DNA from 3 places in the Pseudanabaena sp. FACHB-2040 genome. Region 1 is predicted to be linked to each of the others. Evidence: riboswitches for the same ligand, from Rfam matches in the RefSeq annotation. Region 1 holds a riboswitch; each other region holds the start of a gene.
What was found. A riboswitch is a leader RNA that binds a small molecule or an ion and turns the genes downstream of it on or off. The one in region 1 is predicted to bind cyclic di-AMP.
Positions count from the first base shown of each region.

Region 2: another riboswitch for cyclic di-AMP. It lies ahead of ntrB (nitrate ABC transporter permease); the one in region 1 lies ahead of H6G13_RS05105 (universal stress protein).
Region 3: another riboswitch for cyclic di-AMP. It lies ahead of H6G13_RS06295 (SLC13 family permease); the one in region 1 lies ahead of H6G13_RS05105 (universal stress protein).

Region 1 covers NZ_JACJQO010000005.1:303,691-308,309, reverse strand. Annotated here, with positions in the region: gene H6G13_RS05115 (DUF3291 domain-containing protein) at 140-637, shown strand; gene H6G13_RS05110 (hemerythrin domain-containing protein) at 789-1,835, shown strand; cyclic di-AMP (ydaO/yuaA leader) riboswitch at 2,236-2,376, shown strand; gene H6G13_RS05105 (universal stress protein) at 2,503-3,054, shown strand; gene H6G13_RS05100 (glutaminase) at 3,096-4,007, opposite strand; gene H6G13_RS05095 (ribose-phosphate pyrophosphokinase) at 4,100-4,619, opposite strand, start outside.
Region 2 covers NZ_JACJQO010000022.1:565,746-570,364, forward strand. Annotated here, with positions in the region: gene H6G13_RS25490 (ABC transporter ATP-binding protein) at 1-208, opposite strand, end outside; gene H6G13_RS25495 (CmpA/NrtA family ABC transporter substrate-binding protein) at 266-1,687, opposite strand; gene ntrB (nitrate ABC transporter permease) at 1,858-2,697, opposite strand; cyclic di-AMP (ydaO/yuaA leader) riboswitch at 2,816-2,978, opposite strand; gene trxA (thioredoxin) at 3,163-3,492, opposite strand; gene H6G13_RS25510 (YaiI/YqxD family protein) at 3,577-4,032, shown strand; gene H6G13_RS25515 (hypothetical protein) at 4,022-4,306, opposite strand; gene H6G13_RS25520 (hypothetical protein) at 4,461-4,619, opposite strand, start outside.
Region 3 covers NZ_JACJQO010000005.1:559,280-563,898, reverse strand. Annotated here, with positions in the region: gene H6G13_RS06300 (glutamate-5-semialdehyde dehydrogenase) at 1-1,241, opposite strand, end outside; gene H6G13_RS06295 (SLC13 family permease) at 1,443-2,804, opposite strand; cyclic di-AMP (ydaO/yuaA leader) riboswitch at 2,922-3,061, opposite strand; gene H6G13_RS06290 (ATP-binding protein) at 3,315-4,409, opposite strand; gene H6G13_RS06285 (cation-translocating P-type ATPase) at 4,565-4,619, shown strand, end outside.

The DNA of each region.
Region 1 (4,619 bases):
GGTGAAATTATCGAAACGCGGTTTTAAGCGAACGGACTCATACTGATTGCGATAAGAAACTAGTAATTCGGGGTATTTAAATACTTCTTTAGATAGATGACTGTGCCAGACTATTGATTGCTGTTATTTCTCTACACCTATGCAGCTAATTAAGTCAGTCGGCTACCATCTTGCTCAAGTCAATACAGCAACTCTGCGGGCTCCCCTGCACGACCCTGGAATGACAGACTTTGTGGCTCAAATTCAGCAGATTAATGCGATCGCAGATGCCGACCCTGAATTTGTCTGGCGGCTACGGGCCGAAGGAGCCGACGATGCCACCAGCATTCGCGCCTTTGAAGATGAGCGGATTTTGATTACGCTGACGGTCTGGCAGTCGTTTGAGGGGTTGTCTACCTACGTTTACCGCAGCGCTCATGCAGGCGTCATGCGCGATCGCCGCCGCTGGTTTGAGCCAGCGGCCCAGCCTATTCTGGCGCTTTGGTGGGTACCAGCAGGCCATCGGCCTACCGTAGCAGAGGCCAAGGAGCGGCTAGACCACCTGCGCCAGCACGGATCTACAGCCTATGCCTTCTCCTTTCGCAGCCCGTTTCCCAGCCCCAATACGATTCCGGCGGCAGCAGTAAGCCTCAGTTAGGGGTGTGTGCGGGTTTGGCAACTCTAACCGCTGACTAAGCCGATACGCAGCAAACTCTAACTGCAGTCCGATGGACGGAAGCTACAGCCTGGCCACAATCGAAATACACAAGGCCCTAAACAGGCCTGTAGCTTTCATTCAAGGAATTTTAATGGTTAGCACGTTAGACGATACCAAGCGGATCTCCATTGCCCAAAGGCTGGCAGATCTCAGAAACTTTCAGAACCTGATCATCAAAAACGATCAAACGCTGATCGAAAATTGCCCTTACCCAGATGTTCGGGAACGCCTGCAGAGCATGCTGGCAGATGACCAGAAAAATATTGGCATTATTGACACTGTCATCATTCAATACGGCATTCAATCTGAGTCAAACGAGGCCACTCAAACCTTTCTGAGCCGGTTTGAGGAGATGCTGACAGGCGAGGGGCTGAGCTTTTATCAGAAGCTGATCCAGCACGAGCTTTTAAAGCACGGCCAGGCGATGAGCGGGCTGATGATCCACAAAGCAGCACAAAAGGTTGGCGCAGATATTGAGGTTGCTATCACCCCCCTCAATACCGTGAACTTTGAGGGTCGAGCCCACCAGGAGCAGCTCAAGGGTTTGCTCGAACAGGTTGGCGTACGGGAGATGACAGGTGAAGATCCTGACCAGGGGCTTTGGGGCCGGGTGCAGGATGCGATCGCAGCCCTCTCTGGGATAGCAGGCAGTGTAGTCACCCAAAACAGTGATAAACAAGATCTAAATATCCAGACCCTGATTCGGCTAGATCACAACAAGGTGAATACCCTCTTCACCGAGGTGGCAGCAACTAAGAATCCAGAAAAGCTCCAGGAATATTTCGGACAGCTTTATAAAGATCTGCTGGCCCACTCCCAGGCAGAAGAAGAGGTTGTCTATCCTAAAGTTCGCTCGTTTTACGGCGAAGACAACACCCAGGAACTGTACAGCGAGCAAGCTGAAATGAAGCAGATGCTAGATGAGATCCGGGCCATTAATCCGGCATCTTCTGATCTATTTCGCTCGAAAATTAAGCAGCTAGCAGATGTCGTGGGTGACCACGTTCGGCAAGAGGAAAGTACGCTATTTGCCGCTATTGATCGCAACTTTAGTGACACGCAGAAGGAACAAATGGCGTCTGACTTTAAGGCGGCTAAGGGCAGAATTCAGCAAGAAATGGCTGCTGCGAGAGGATAATAATTAGCTGCTGCTGGCCCAATAGCCAGCAGCATTGACCTTTTAGCCTGATAGCTAAAGCTATCAGGCTAACTCTTTAAAACTTCGCTCAGAGCCTATTTATAAACCTAGATTTCCCTCTCTCCCATTTCTTGATTAAGGGAACTTAATAGTCAAGTGCGGTTTCCCTCCTTGCCAAGAAAGCAGTGGGGATCAAGGCATAAAGCAGCTTTCTATAGAACCTTAAGCTTTCCTTCATGAAAGCTTTCCTTTATGAACCAGCTCCTAAAGCAACGCTAGTGTGATTTAAATCAAAGCCTCTATCTTTAGGAGTAGCTTGTCAACTTTACACAAAGATTAATTTAATCCTCTAAATAGTGCGCTTCAGGTGATGGCTTGGCTACAATTTTAGATGACTTAATAGAGTGGGTTGCCTAATCTAGTTCCCCCATGAACTAGAGCGGAGGAACCAACCTTTGGGGCTAATCTCAGCCTGAACCTGAGAGAGACACCTTCCAGTCTTAGCCCGTCAGCTAACTCCGTCGGCATATGGAAGGAGCAACCTAAGACTTTTGCGGATAGCCGCGTCACTGGCAGCTCCTTAATTGGGTGAGTCGCTTTTAGGAGCGATCGCATCTGATTGTGAACCCACCTCTCACCTGTCCTTCTTTTTGAGAGGTTCTTGGCTGTGAAAACTAAACCCATGCTGGTAAAGCTACAAAGTGCCCTAGGACGCGATGGACTGCCCCAACCAGTCGTTTTATCTCCCGGAAAGCGATTTTTTGAGACAGACTGGGCTCAACCGACAGAAACGATCAACCTAGTTGTTGGCTACAGCGGCTCTCCCAACAGCCTGACAGCCCTTGATCTGACTCTGTGTATGGCCCATCAAACCCGCCTCGCAACGCAGCGCCCGGTGATGGTTCATGTCGTGTATGTTATCGAGGGCAAGCAATTTGAGCAGGCAGACCGGATTCTTTACCAGGCCCGGTATCTAGCCGAGGAATGGCGCGGTTCTCTCACAACCCACCTGCAGTTCGGTCGTACAGCGGCCGGATTAAAAGAGATTGTGACCTCCGAGAAGGCTGATCTGCTGGTGCTAGGCTGCCACTCAGAGAAGCATTCTCTGGTAAAGCAGCTAGTTTCGACCTTGCCTTGCCCGGTGCTGGGTATTCCCCAGAGCGTGAAACGGCAACGGCCCCAGCCGGCGGCGGCAATGGCTCCTATAGGCCGGTCTTAACTACTACATCGGGGACAAATCTGGGGTGAATGTCCCAACGTTCACCCAAACACGCTTAGTCTCAGCCCTTGCGCCAACTGCTTTACCCAAGCCAGCGCCGCCACTGGGTTCCCTACTGAATCGAGGGCCGGGCTGTAGGCGGCAATAGCCCCCCATCCGGGCACCACCGCCAGCAGTGCCCCGCTAATGCCTGACTTGAGCGGCAATCCTACTCGCACTGCACTCGCAGACGAAGCCTCATATAGACCGCAGGTCAGCATTAGGGCATTGACAGTGCAGCGATGCTGGTAAGCCACCGCTTGCTCAAAGGTCAGAAGTTTTCCCAATTTCGCTAAATCCTCGATCCGGCCCGACAAGCAGCAGGCCCGTTCGTAGGCATCCAGAGCCGCCTCGGAATGCTGCACTTGGCCCGCCTGCACCAAGACTTTTAAGAGGGCCTGGTTGGGCTCTCGGCCTGCCTGCCGCACCGAGGCTAGCAGATCTTCATCAAGGCGCAGGTCACAGCCTGCCTGCTGATTGAGCCAACTGCAGAGATGACCTGTGGCGTCTTGGCTTGCTTCTGCTAGGTGGGCCGAGAGTGCGATCGCACCACTATTAATCATCGGGTTGCGCGGCCAGCCACCATCGGCAATAAGCTGCTCCAGCGAGTTAAAGGGTGCATCGGAAGGGGTCATGCCCACCCACCGAAAGACCTGCTCTTGCCCGCAGTGCTCCAACAGGTAAAGCAGCAGAAAGGGCTTAACCACACTCATCAGCGGAAAGACTCGCTCAGTGTCGCCCCAACTCCATGTGCCCTCTCGGGTCATGATCTGCGCTGCAAACCAGGCCGGGTCACTCTGAGCCAGCAGCGAAATTCGCGTGTTCACCTGCCCTTGGGCAGCTTTGGCAGCAGCTTCTTTGGCCCATGCGGCTAACTGGGCTGGGTCAAGTTCGATTGATGCAGATAAATCCATGGCCCCTGCCCCTTACCCGCATGGGTTCTGGCCTAGTTTAGACCCGACCAGGAACCTTAAAGACTGGTTGGAGCGATTTCTAATGAAGGCTTTTAATAAAGGCTCTCTAGCGATTGGCCTGCCAGCGTGCGCTCAATAGCAGTGGAAATGCGGGAGGCCACCGAAACCACTTTGACATGGGGCAGATCTAAGGACTGCGGTACCGTATCTGTGGTGATGAAATATTTGATGGCTGAATGCTGCAACACGTCTGCGGCGGCGGCACACAGCAGAGTATGGGTTGAGACAATGGCTATTTCTGGTACTGCCTCGGCGGCCAGCAGGGCTTCGATGACATCTTTGAGCGTGCCTCCGGTAGAGATCAAATCATCTACAATCAGGCAGCTACGTCCCTTAACATCGCCAACTAGGCGGTGAATTTGGGTTTTGTTGCCACTGTGCCGCTGCTTGTGAAGCACGGCTACTTCGGTCTTGAGATGATCGGCATAGTGGAGCGCTAGACCGAGTCGTCCGGCATCGGGCGACACGACCACAACGTCTTTACTCACATGGTCGCTAATACCCTTGAGCAGAAGCGGCGTGGTCGTCAAACTTTCCAGAGGAATCTGGAAA
Region 2 (4,619 bases), on a different contig from region 1:
TGCGGATCGTACCCGCACTGGCCTTCTCCAGTCCGGCAACCAGCCGCAACAGCGTCGATTTGCCACAGCCAGAGTGACCTACGACAGAGATGTACTCGTCTTGTCCTATCGTCAGATTTATGTTGTCTAGCACTACCGTGTGCCCCCCCTGAGGCTTGGGGTAGGCTTTGACCAAGTTTTCAATCTCCAGAAAAGCAGTGGAGCCCATGTTGGGGATGTGGGAGTTAGTTGCGGTATTGGGAGCAAGGTTAAACACGAGTTCCTCCTAGTAGGTCATAGCGAATGTGCGGGGTTGGTTGGCATGAATCTCAAAGCTATTGAGATAGCCCACTGGGTCACTGGGATCAAAGGTTTTGTTGTCAATGAAAAGCTCTCCCGGCTCCACTTTGTAGTCTTCTGCAGGGCAGGGGATGTCTAACTCAGTAGCAATCTCGCGATAGAGATCAGTGCGCCAAGCTTGGCGGGCAATCTCTTCAGCATTCCTGGGAAATTCAGGAATCTGGCCCCAACGAGCAGCTTGGGTCATTAACCATAGGCTTTGAGACTGCCAGAGAAAGGGCGAGTGGTCATTTTCAACTCCACCGATAGCCTTTAGCTCCTCGGGCATATCAAAGAAAATGGTTGTCTCATCGGGTTTGTCGATTACCCGCTGACGGTCATCAAAACCACCGTAGTTATAGTTGCCTTTAATTGCTGGGCCGGTAACGTTGGGCTTGGCTCCGGTGAAGGATCGCTCGGAGATTAGCTCGGTCACTTCCTGGCGATTCTGTGGATCGCTGCAGTAGCGGCAGGCTTCGATCATGGCTTTGACCAGCGAGCGATAGGTTTTGGGGTTTTCGTTGATAAACGATTCCTGCACCGCCAGCACTCGGTCGGGGTGGCCCCGCCAGATCTCCCGGCCCTGGGCAAAGGTAAAGCCGATGCCCTCGTTGCCAGCAATGGCACGTGTGTTCCAGGGTTCGGCCACCATGTAAGTCTGCATGGCTCCGATCCGCATATTCACGACCATCTGGGGCGGCGGCACGATAATGATGCGGAAGTCTTCTGAGGGATTGATGCCCGCAGCCGCAATCAGATAGCGCAAGAAGTATTCATAGATGGCAGAACTGAGCACAACCGCCAGCACTCGCTGACTGTCGGGGACACTGTTGAAGTAGCCTTGAAAGTCTCGGCTAAAGGCATCTAGGTTGCCGTTGTACTCGTGCCAGGGGCGCACTCCTGCCTCCCACATAGCTTTGCTCATGGTCATGGCATTGCCGTGGCGGTGAACAGTCATGGCAGCACACAGGGGCGCATGTCTGGCTCCCTCTGCTCCAGTGCGGGCATTGGTCACGGCTCCCGATACAACAGGAGAAGCATCTAATCGGCCAAAGACAACTCCGTCGCGGGAGGTGGCCCAGCTAGCTTCACGGCTAAGTCGCACATTCAGACCATATTTACGGAAAAAGCCTTTTTTCCATGCGATCGCAAATGGCGCACAGTCATTAACCGGCACGTAGCCCACAGCCAGATTCGGTTTCTCTAGAGTGCGAGGATCGACAACAGACTCCATCGCCTGTGCCTCTGCCGTGGTCGCCGAGGGACTGCGATCGCCATTGATATCGAGGCTAAAGAGAGCGGTTCCAGCGGCAGTTGCCCCAGCAGCTGCCAGGAAACCTCGCCGCGTCCAACGAGTGCGGTTGTTCATAGATCAGTATCCGTAGCGACACGATAGATCGCGTCTTAAATAGCGGGACAAAAAAAGCCGACAGCTAGTAATCTTGGAGCAATCAGGAGAGATGAGTTAATCAGCTAGGTAAGGGTTAGAAATGCGACTTACCATGTCTTCAGAAACCTGAACTCTCCCCTTGAAAACACCTAGGAATTAGAGGGCCGACGAGTCGCCAATTCCTGCAATTTGACCAAAATTACGTCCAAAATCAGACCAGTAATGCCAATGACAAACACAGCCAAAAAGACAGAGCTGAGGTTTAAGCGACTCCACTCATCCCACACAAAAAAGCCAATACCAATGCCGCCAGTCAACATTTCTACCGCCACAATCACTAGCCAAGCAACCCCCAAGCTAATCCGTAGCCCTGTAAAGATATAGGGCAAGCTAGCAGGCAAAATTACCTTAGTTAACTGCCGCCACCGAGGCATTTCCAGAACTTTTGACACGTCAATATAGTCCTGAGGCACACTAGAGACACCTAGCGCCGTGTTGATAATCGTGGACCAAAGAGAGGTGATAAAGATGACAAAGATAGCCGACGGGTTAGCCAAGTTAAAGATGGCTAGCGCAATCGGCAACCAAGCCAGTGGCGAAACCGGCTTAAAGATCTGAATTAAAGGGTTTAGCGCTAGCATCGCAGGCTTATACAGCCCAATTAGAAACCCAGCTGGAACAGCCACCAAAGCCCCTAAAACAAACCCAATCATTACGCGGCGAATGCTAGCCAACAGCAGCCAGCCAATGCCCAAATTGCCAGGGCCCCGTCGATAGAAGGGGTGAAGAATGTAGTCTAGATTTGCGGTCAGGGCCTGCCAAGGCGTGGGCATAATTTCACTACGCACAGTTGCCAGCAGCCACCATAAGGCAATCACACCAGCAAAGCCTGCTAGAGGCAGCAAAACCTGATCTCGAAAAAAAGTTGAGCGAAAACTACGCGCAGCAGAATGGCTGGCATTTACTGCCAGGTTTAGCAGTAATGTCATGGGCAGTGCCTCGTGTCAGGTAGGGGGTGGAGCAACTGAGAGTCCAGCCAAGAAGCCTGATCGCACGAGCACCGTCAGTTCAAACTTAAAAAGCTTGTAACGTAAATCAGCACGCTATCAGTCTTCTCTCAATGCCTACGAGGTTAGCTGTCGGGCTAGGGTTGAGAGATACCCCTTCTCAAAAGGTCAATCTTCAGACTGGCTGACCTTGAAAATACGCCCCTTGCTCCAAAAGGAACTTGGTTCCCCCGCTTCTGCTTTAGCTTTGTCAACAAGAAATTGCTAAAGCCTGAATTAGGCTGACTATTCAGTTAAATAAGACCTTAGCATCTTGGTCCAGAATTTGCCAAGACCTTCTTTAGATAGAGATTAGTGCCCAGCTCGAATGCTGGGCTTTTGACGGAAAACTGTTAATAAAACGGCAATACTTTCTGTGTTCTAAAAAGGTTCTGATGACTACTTAAGTTAAGCAGGCTCAAGGTGCCGATCCAGAGCTTGGCTAAGTTCTTCATAGGGCTTGACTCCAATCAGAGTTTCTACTAGTTCGCCCTGTTTAAAGAACATAATGGCAGGAATACTGCGAACACCAAAACGTTTGGCAACGGGTTGGTTTGTATCGAGGTCTAGTTTGAGGACCTTGGCCTGCTCACTGTAAGCTTCAGCCAGTTGGTCGACTAAGGGACTGATAACTTTACAGGGGCCACACCAGGCTGCGGTGCAGTCTACTACCAGCAGCGGTGTGCTAGACAGGAGCGTATCAAATTCGGCTTCGTCTTGAATATAGCCAGCAGCCATGTGGTTTTCCCTATACTTTAGATGGCTCAAGAATATACTGTTTTTGTAACCGGCAGGCCCTTTGTGGAGCGAAGAATCTAAATCATGCAGATTTGGGTAGATGCTGATGCCTGTCCTAACGTGATCAAGGAGATCCTGTTTCGGGCTGCTAAGCGAGCCAGCATTTTGACAACGCTAGTGTCGAACCTGGATCTTCAAATTCCGGCATCGCCCTACATTGATGCAGTACAGGTTCGATCTGGGTTTGATGTTGCTGATGGCTACATCGTCCAGCACTTACAGGCCGGAGATCTGGTGATTACAGCTGATATTCCTCTGGCGGCGGCGGCGATTGAAAAGGGAGCCTATGCCCTTAATCCACGAGGTGAGTTCTACAGCGCCGGAAACATTCGAGAGCGGCTGTCGTTGCGAAATTTTATGGACGAACTTCGCAGCGGTGGGGTAGACACAGGCGGGCCTCCTGCCTTTAACCAGCGCGATCGCCAGGCTTTTGCTAATCAGCTCGATCGATTTTTAGTAAAGCATCGGCCTAGCGGATAGACCAAAACTGCAGCACGCTGAGAATGCTGTTCATACTCAAGACCGAGAGCACACTGCCTGCGCTCAAGACACTCAGGATGCTGCCCGCACTACCAATGCTGAGTAGGCTACCGGCGCTGCCGATACTGAGAATGCTGCCGGTGCTGCCAATACTGAGAATGCTGCCCGCACTGCCTAAGCTCAAAATGCTGCGGTAACTGCCACGACTGAGAATGCCCCGCGCTAGTAGCGGCCGGTTTCTATCTGAATGGGTATCTTCTGCGGTTCTATGCATATTCTAGGGAGTTGATGGGCACGCTTTGCTTTGCCCATCCTACAAAACTGTCTGTGCTGTGCATATCCAGGAATTTGATGGGCTACAAAACTACAAACTTATAGGCTAGGGTTGCCTTCCTAAAAAGATGGGCTAAATTCCCTATCAGCAGGGCTTAAGCAGATCGACCTTCGAATCGACCCTGGGCGAAGTAGTGAGCAAAGCCGCTAATAAAGGATCCTCCACTCACAGCCGTCGCAACATCGGGATTGAGATTGAGGTACTGAGCCTCGTTGAAGAGTGGGCTGGGGTTGCGACCCTCGATGCTGCCGAA
Region 3 (4,619 bases), 260 kb from region 1:
ACTTTGTACTTGTAGGTCACCAGCCCCTCCAAACCGACAGGGCCGCGTGGCGGCATTTTCTGGGTGCTGATGCCGACCTCTGCACCAAAGCCATAGCGGAAGCCATCGGCAAAGCGGGTCGAGCAGTTGTGGTAAACCCCAGCCGCATCAACCTGATTCATAAAGGTGGCTGCGGCCTGGGGGTCTTGGGTTGCGATCGCATCGGTGTGGCGCGACCCGTAGCGATTAATGTGGTCAATCGCAGCCTCCAAAGAATCCACCACCTTCACTGCCAAAATTAGATCACTGTACTCCGTCGCCCAGTCTTCTTCAGTTGCCGCCGCAATATCTGGCAGCACGGCGCGGGTCGCCTCATCTCCCCGCAGCTTCACCCCCGCCGCCTGCAGCGCCTCAGCGACTTGGGGCAAAAAGGTTGCGGCTACGCCCCGATGCACCAGCAGCGTTTCAATCGCGTTGCAGGCAGAGGGGTATCCGGCTTTGGCATCTACCGCAATGGCAACGGCCTGAGCCAGATCTGCCGCTGCATCTACATAGAGGTGACAAATGCCGTCAGCATGGCCCAGCACCGGAATGCGGGTGTTTTCCTGCACATATCGAACAAAAGAATTAGAGCCGCGCGGAATAATCAGGTCTACAAAACCATCAAGCTGCAGCAGGGCGCGAGTCTCTTCCCGCGTGGTCAAGAGCTGCACCGCTGCCGGATCTACCCCCGCCGTTTCCAGCCCCTGCTTAATCGCTTTGACCAATGCCTGACAAGAGCGCACCGCCTCCTTGCCACCCTTGAGAATCACCCCGTTGCCCGACTTTACTGCCAGCGACGAAATCTGCATCACCGCATCGGGCCGCGACTCAAAGATCACCCCCAGCACCCCCAGCGGACAGGCCACCCGCTGCAGAATCAGGCCCTCGTCTAGCTCCCGATTAATCTGCACTGTGCCCACTGGGTCGGGCAGCTTAGCCACATCACGCACCCCTGCGATCGCACCTTTCAACTTCACAGCATCCAGCTTTAGCCGCCCGTAGAGCGGCTTAGCCAACTCTTCAGCCAGCGCCGCCTCACAGTCAGCCTGGTTCGCTGCTAAAATTTCTGACTCGTGGGCCTCTAGCGCCGCCGCAATCGCTTCAATTGCTCCGTTCTTCGCCTCACTCGAAAGCCCCGCCAACGCCCCAGCCGCCTGCCGGGTTTGAAGTGCGATCGCAGTTAGAGAAACTGCCTGAGAAGCTGTGGGAAAAACAGTCATGATTAGGCCCAGTAAATCCAGGGTGCAGACTGAAAGTTTACCAAAAACAGGGGGACGGGGGGATGGGGAGACGCGGGGATAGGGGGGATGGGGGAGATAGGGGGGATGGGGGTAGGGGCAGGTTTAATGGAGGACTTTACCCCTTTTCTCAATCCTTCAAGACCCGCCCAATACAGTAAACACGGCTCGCCTCTACCCCCCTTACACCAGCAGAAACCGAACCAGCACAAACAGTCCAGCCGTGGTCAGCTGCATGGCCATCAGGGGCATGCCGTAACGCAGGAAGGTTTGAAACGAGATAGCCTTACCGTGCTGTTCAGCAATGCCTGCGGCCACAATATTAGAGGAAGCGCCGACCAGAGTGCCATTGCCACCTAGGGTTGCACCAAACATCATGGCGTAGAACAGGGGCAGTGTTTCGGGGGGGAAACTGCCGGTGTAGCCCGCGCTGAGAACTTCTGGGGGAGCCATGCCCACAGTCACTAAGTACTCCTTTAGCAGCGGCACCATTGCCACCACCAGAGGAATATTGGGCACCACACTAGAGAGCAAGCCGACAAACAGCAGGAGCAAAATCGAGCCTAGGACAATGTTCTGGCCCAATAGCAGGGCGAGAACGCCCGAGGCCCCGCTGATGACACCAGTTTTCTCCAGCCCCCCAATCAGCACAAAAATGCTCATAAAGAAAATCAGGGTGCTCCAGTCCACGTCCCGCAGCACGTTCTGAATGGAGTCGATTTTGCTTTGGTGGGTTAGCAGTAGGCACAGGGTCGCCCCCAGCAGTGCCACCAGGGCTGGCGGAATGGGAACGGGCAGGCTCTCTCCAATCACAAAAAAGATCAGCACCAGGGCCACAACCACCCCCCCAAAGGCCAGCATGCGGGGGTGGTTCACCTCGGGCTGGGGCAGATTTGACAGATCGTCAAGCTGTCGGTTCCAAATCTCTGAAAACAGAAAGGGTACTAGAAATACTAGGGTTACCAGAGCCACAACGCCGCCTAGACTCAGCTTCGTCAGGTACTCAAGAAAGCTCATATTGATGGCATCCCCCACAATGAAAGTTGCCGGGTCGCCCACTAGCGTTAGCAGGCCAGCGCTGTTGGCTACAAACACCATGAGAATCAGCAGGGGCACATAGTCAACCCCGATATCGGCAGCCAGCGGCGGAATCAGTGGGGCCAGCAGCATCACCGTGGTGGCATTCGGCAAAACCGCGCAGACGGGCGTGGTTAGGGCCACGATGCCCAGCAACAGCCGTTTACCCTGGCCTTTCGCCAGTAGCACCATCTGGGTGGCTAAATACTCAAAAATGCGGGTAGGCTCAAAGGCCCGCACCATTACCATGACGCCAAAGAATAGGGCCAGGGTGGCATGGCTGCGGCCAATGTAGCTGATCGCCTCATCCAGCGTCAGCACATTCAGAAACACCAGCAAGAGGGCACCCAACAGGGCGGCAATCGTCAGGTGCAGCCATTCGGTAATGATCAGAAAAATAACGCTGGCGAAGATCGCCAGTGCTGCCAGTTGGCCAAAAGAGGTTGCGATCGCAGGCACGCCTTCCATGTCGTCTCCTTACAGACACCCAAATTTCAGACATCCAGATACAAGACCAGGGTCAGGAGATCGGCAGAAGGTGAATTTGCCTATGTCTGCAAAGACATAGGACAATATTGCTTCTAGCGAGTCTGCCCTCAATGCCGACGAAGTTAGCTGACGGGCTGGGAGTGAGAGGTCTCCCCCTCGCCTGAGGCGAGGTTTGCCCCCTTGGAAACTGGTTCCTCCGCTTCAACCCAGGGGGCTGAATTAGGCTGACTCAATGGGACAAGAACTTTGTGAGTTTCCATCGAAATTAGCATTTCTTCTTAAGTAGGGCAATCTTCTCGGCCAGAGAGAAGGCTTAAGCAGTGAATTTCTGGTTATTCCTATGAACTTCACAGCAGCGGTCTGCTACGAAGTTAAAGGCTGTTTGAAAAGTTCCTCTCAGCACGCTTAGCCAGTAAGATCCTCCCAACCTCCCTTTTGTAGGGGACTTAGGGGAATCCAGGTAAGCGCTGCGACTTCTCAAGTAGCTTCTTAATTCAGCCGCTGCTTTAGCCAAAAGTTCAGCAGGGGCAGGGCAATTCGGTAGCTTAAGTTAGGCCCGTAAATCAAGCCCTTTTGCTCCAGGCTGTTAAGGGCTCCCTGCAAACCGCCCCCGCGCGAGAGCTGATGTTTTTTGATATAGGCCTGCGACTGGGGGCTATCGGTAGGATCGAGGGCCAGGATCTCCAGTACCCGAGCTTGGGTGGGCGGTAGCAGCAGAATTAGCGCCTCAAAGGTAACGGCCATATCCTGCACTAGACCCAGTAGGCTGCGCTGAACATGGTGCGCCTGAATTAGCCCAGGGCAGTCTCTGGCAACAAAGACCTGATGCTCTAGCCAAAGTCGTTGGGCTAAGGCAATGGCATCGCCAAAGTGGCCCTGAACATAGCTGAGAAAAAGCTTTAGGGCCTGACTGTCTGGGTCGAACTTGAGTCCTTCAGTGGCCATCGTCGTGACCATCCAAGATTCAAGGTCGGCATCAGCCAGGGGGTCGAGGTGGATGACAGGTAGGCCACTGTCGTAGACCCAGGGTTCGGCCATGGTGGCAATGAGGGCATAGCTGACCCGGCTATGGGCCTGGATTTTTTGCCTGAGATGGGTCTCCCAGCGGCCCTTGCGATCCCAGGAGCGAATGTGGGACAGGTTATGGAATACAATCACCACCTGACAGTCGAGAGCTTCTGCCAAATGTTGCGGCAGCGCCAGCAGGGCCTCAAAGCGGGACCACTCATGGCCCGACCCTTCTGGCCAAGTGAGGCGGGGTGGGGAAGAAACCTGATCTAGGGAAAGGGGGTGCTCAGTGATCCACCGCTGCATTAGGGCCAGTTCGCCTAAAGTAGCGAATGTTTCTGTCAGGCTGTCGGCCAACAGCCGCAAAAACTGACTGCCGTTGCGGCACCGCAAGCAGTCGATAGTCATGATTCTAGCCCCCACTGCGTGGGCTGCAGCCTGAATCAGGGTGCGCCGCCCAATGCCGGAAACACCGACAACTAGAAAGTCGCTGTCTTGGTCTAAAAGCTGGCAGATCTGGTGCAGCTCTGCTTTTCGGCCAATCAACTGCTGCGGCAGGAAGGGACTATTGACCATGAAATAGGTTGGGCATGATTCTTAATGGCATTAAGACTTTAACCTTACACCTTTATAGCACTATTAAATAGTGCTATAAAGGCTAACAGAGTACTTTTCTATAGTGCCCGTCTCCCTGGTTCCCGAAATAAGCAATTTCAAAATACGCATCTTTTATGGCTAGCAGTCCTTCCCTGAAAACAGCTCCCCTTGAGGCATCCTCGACGGCTT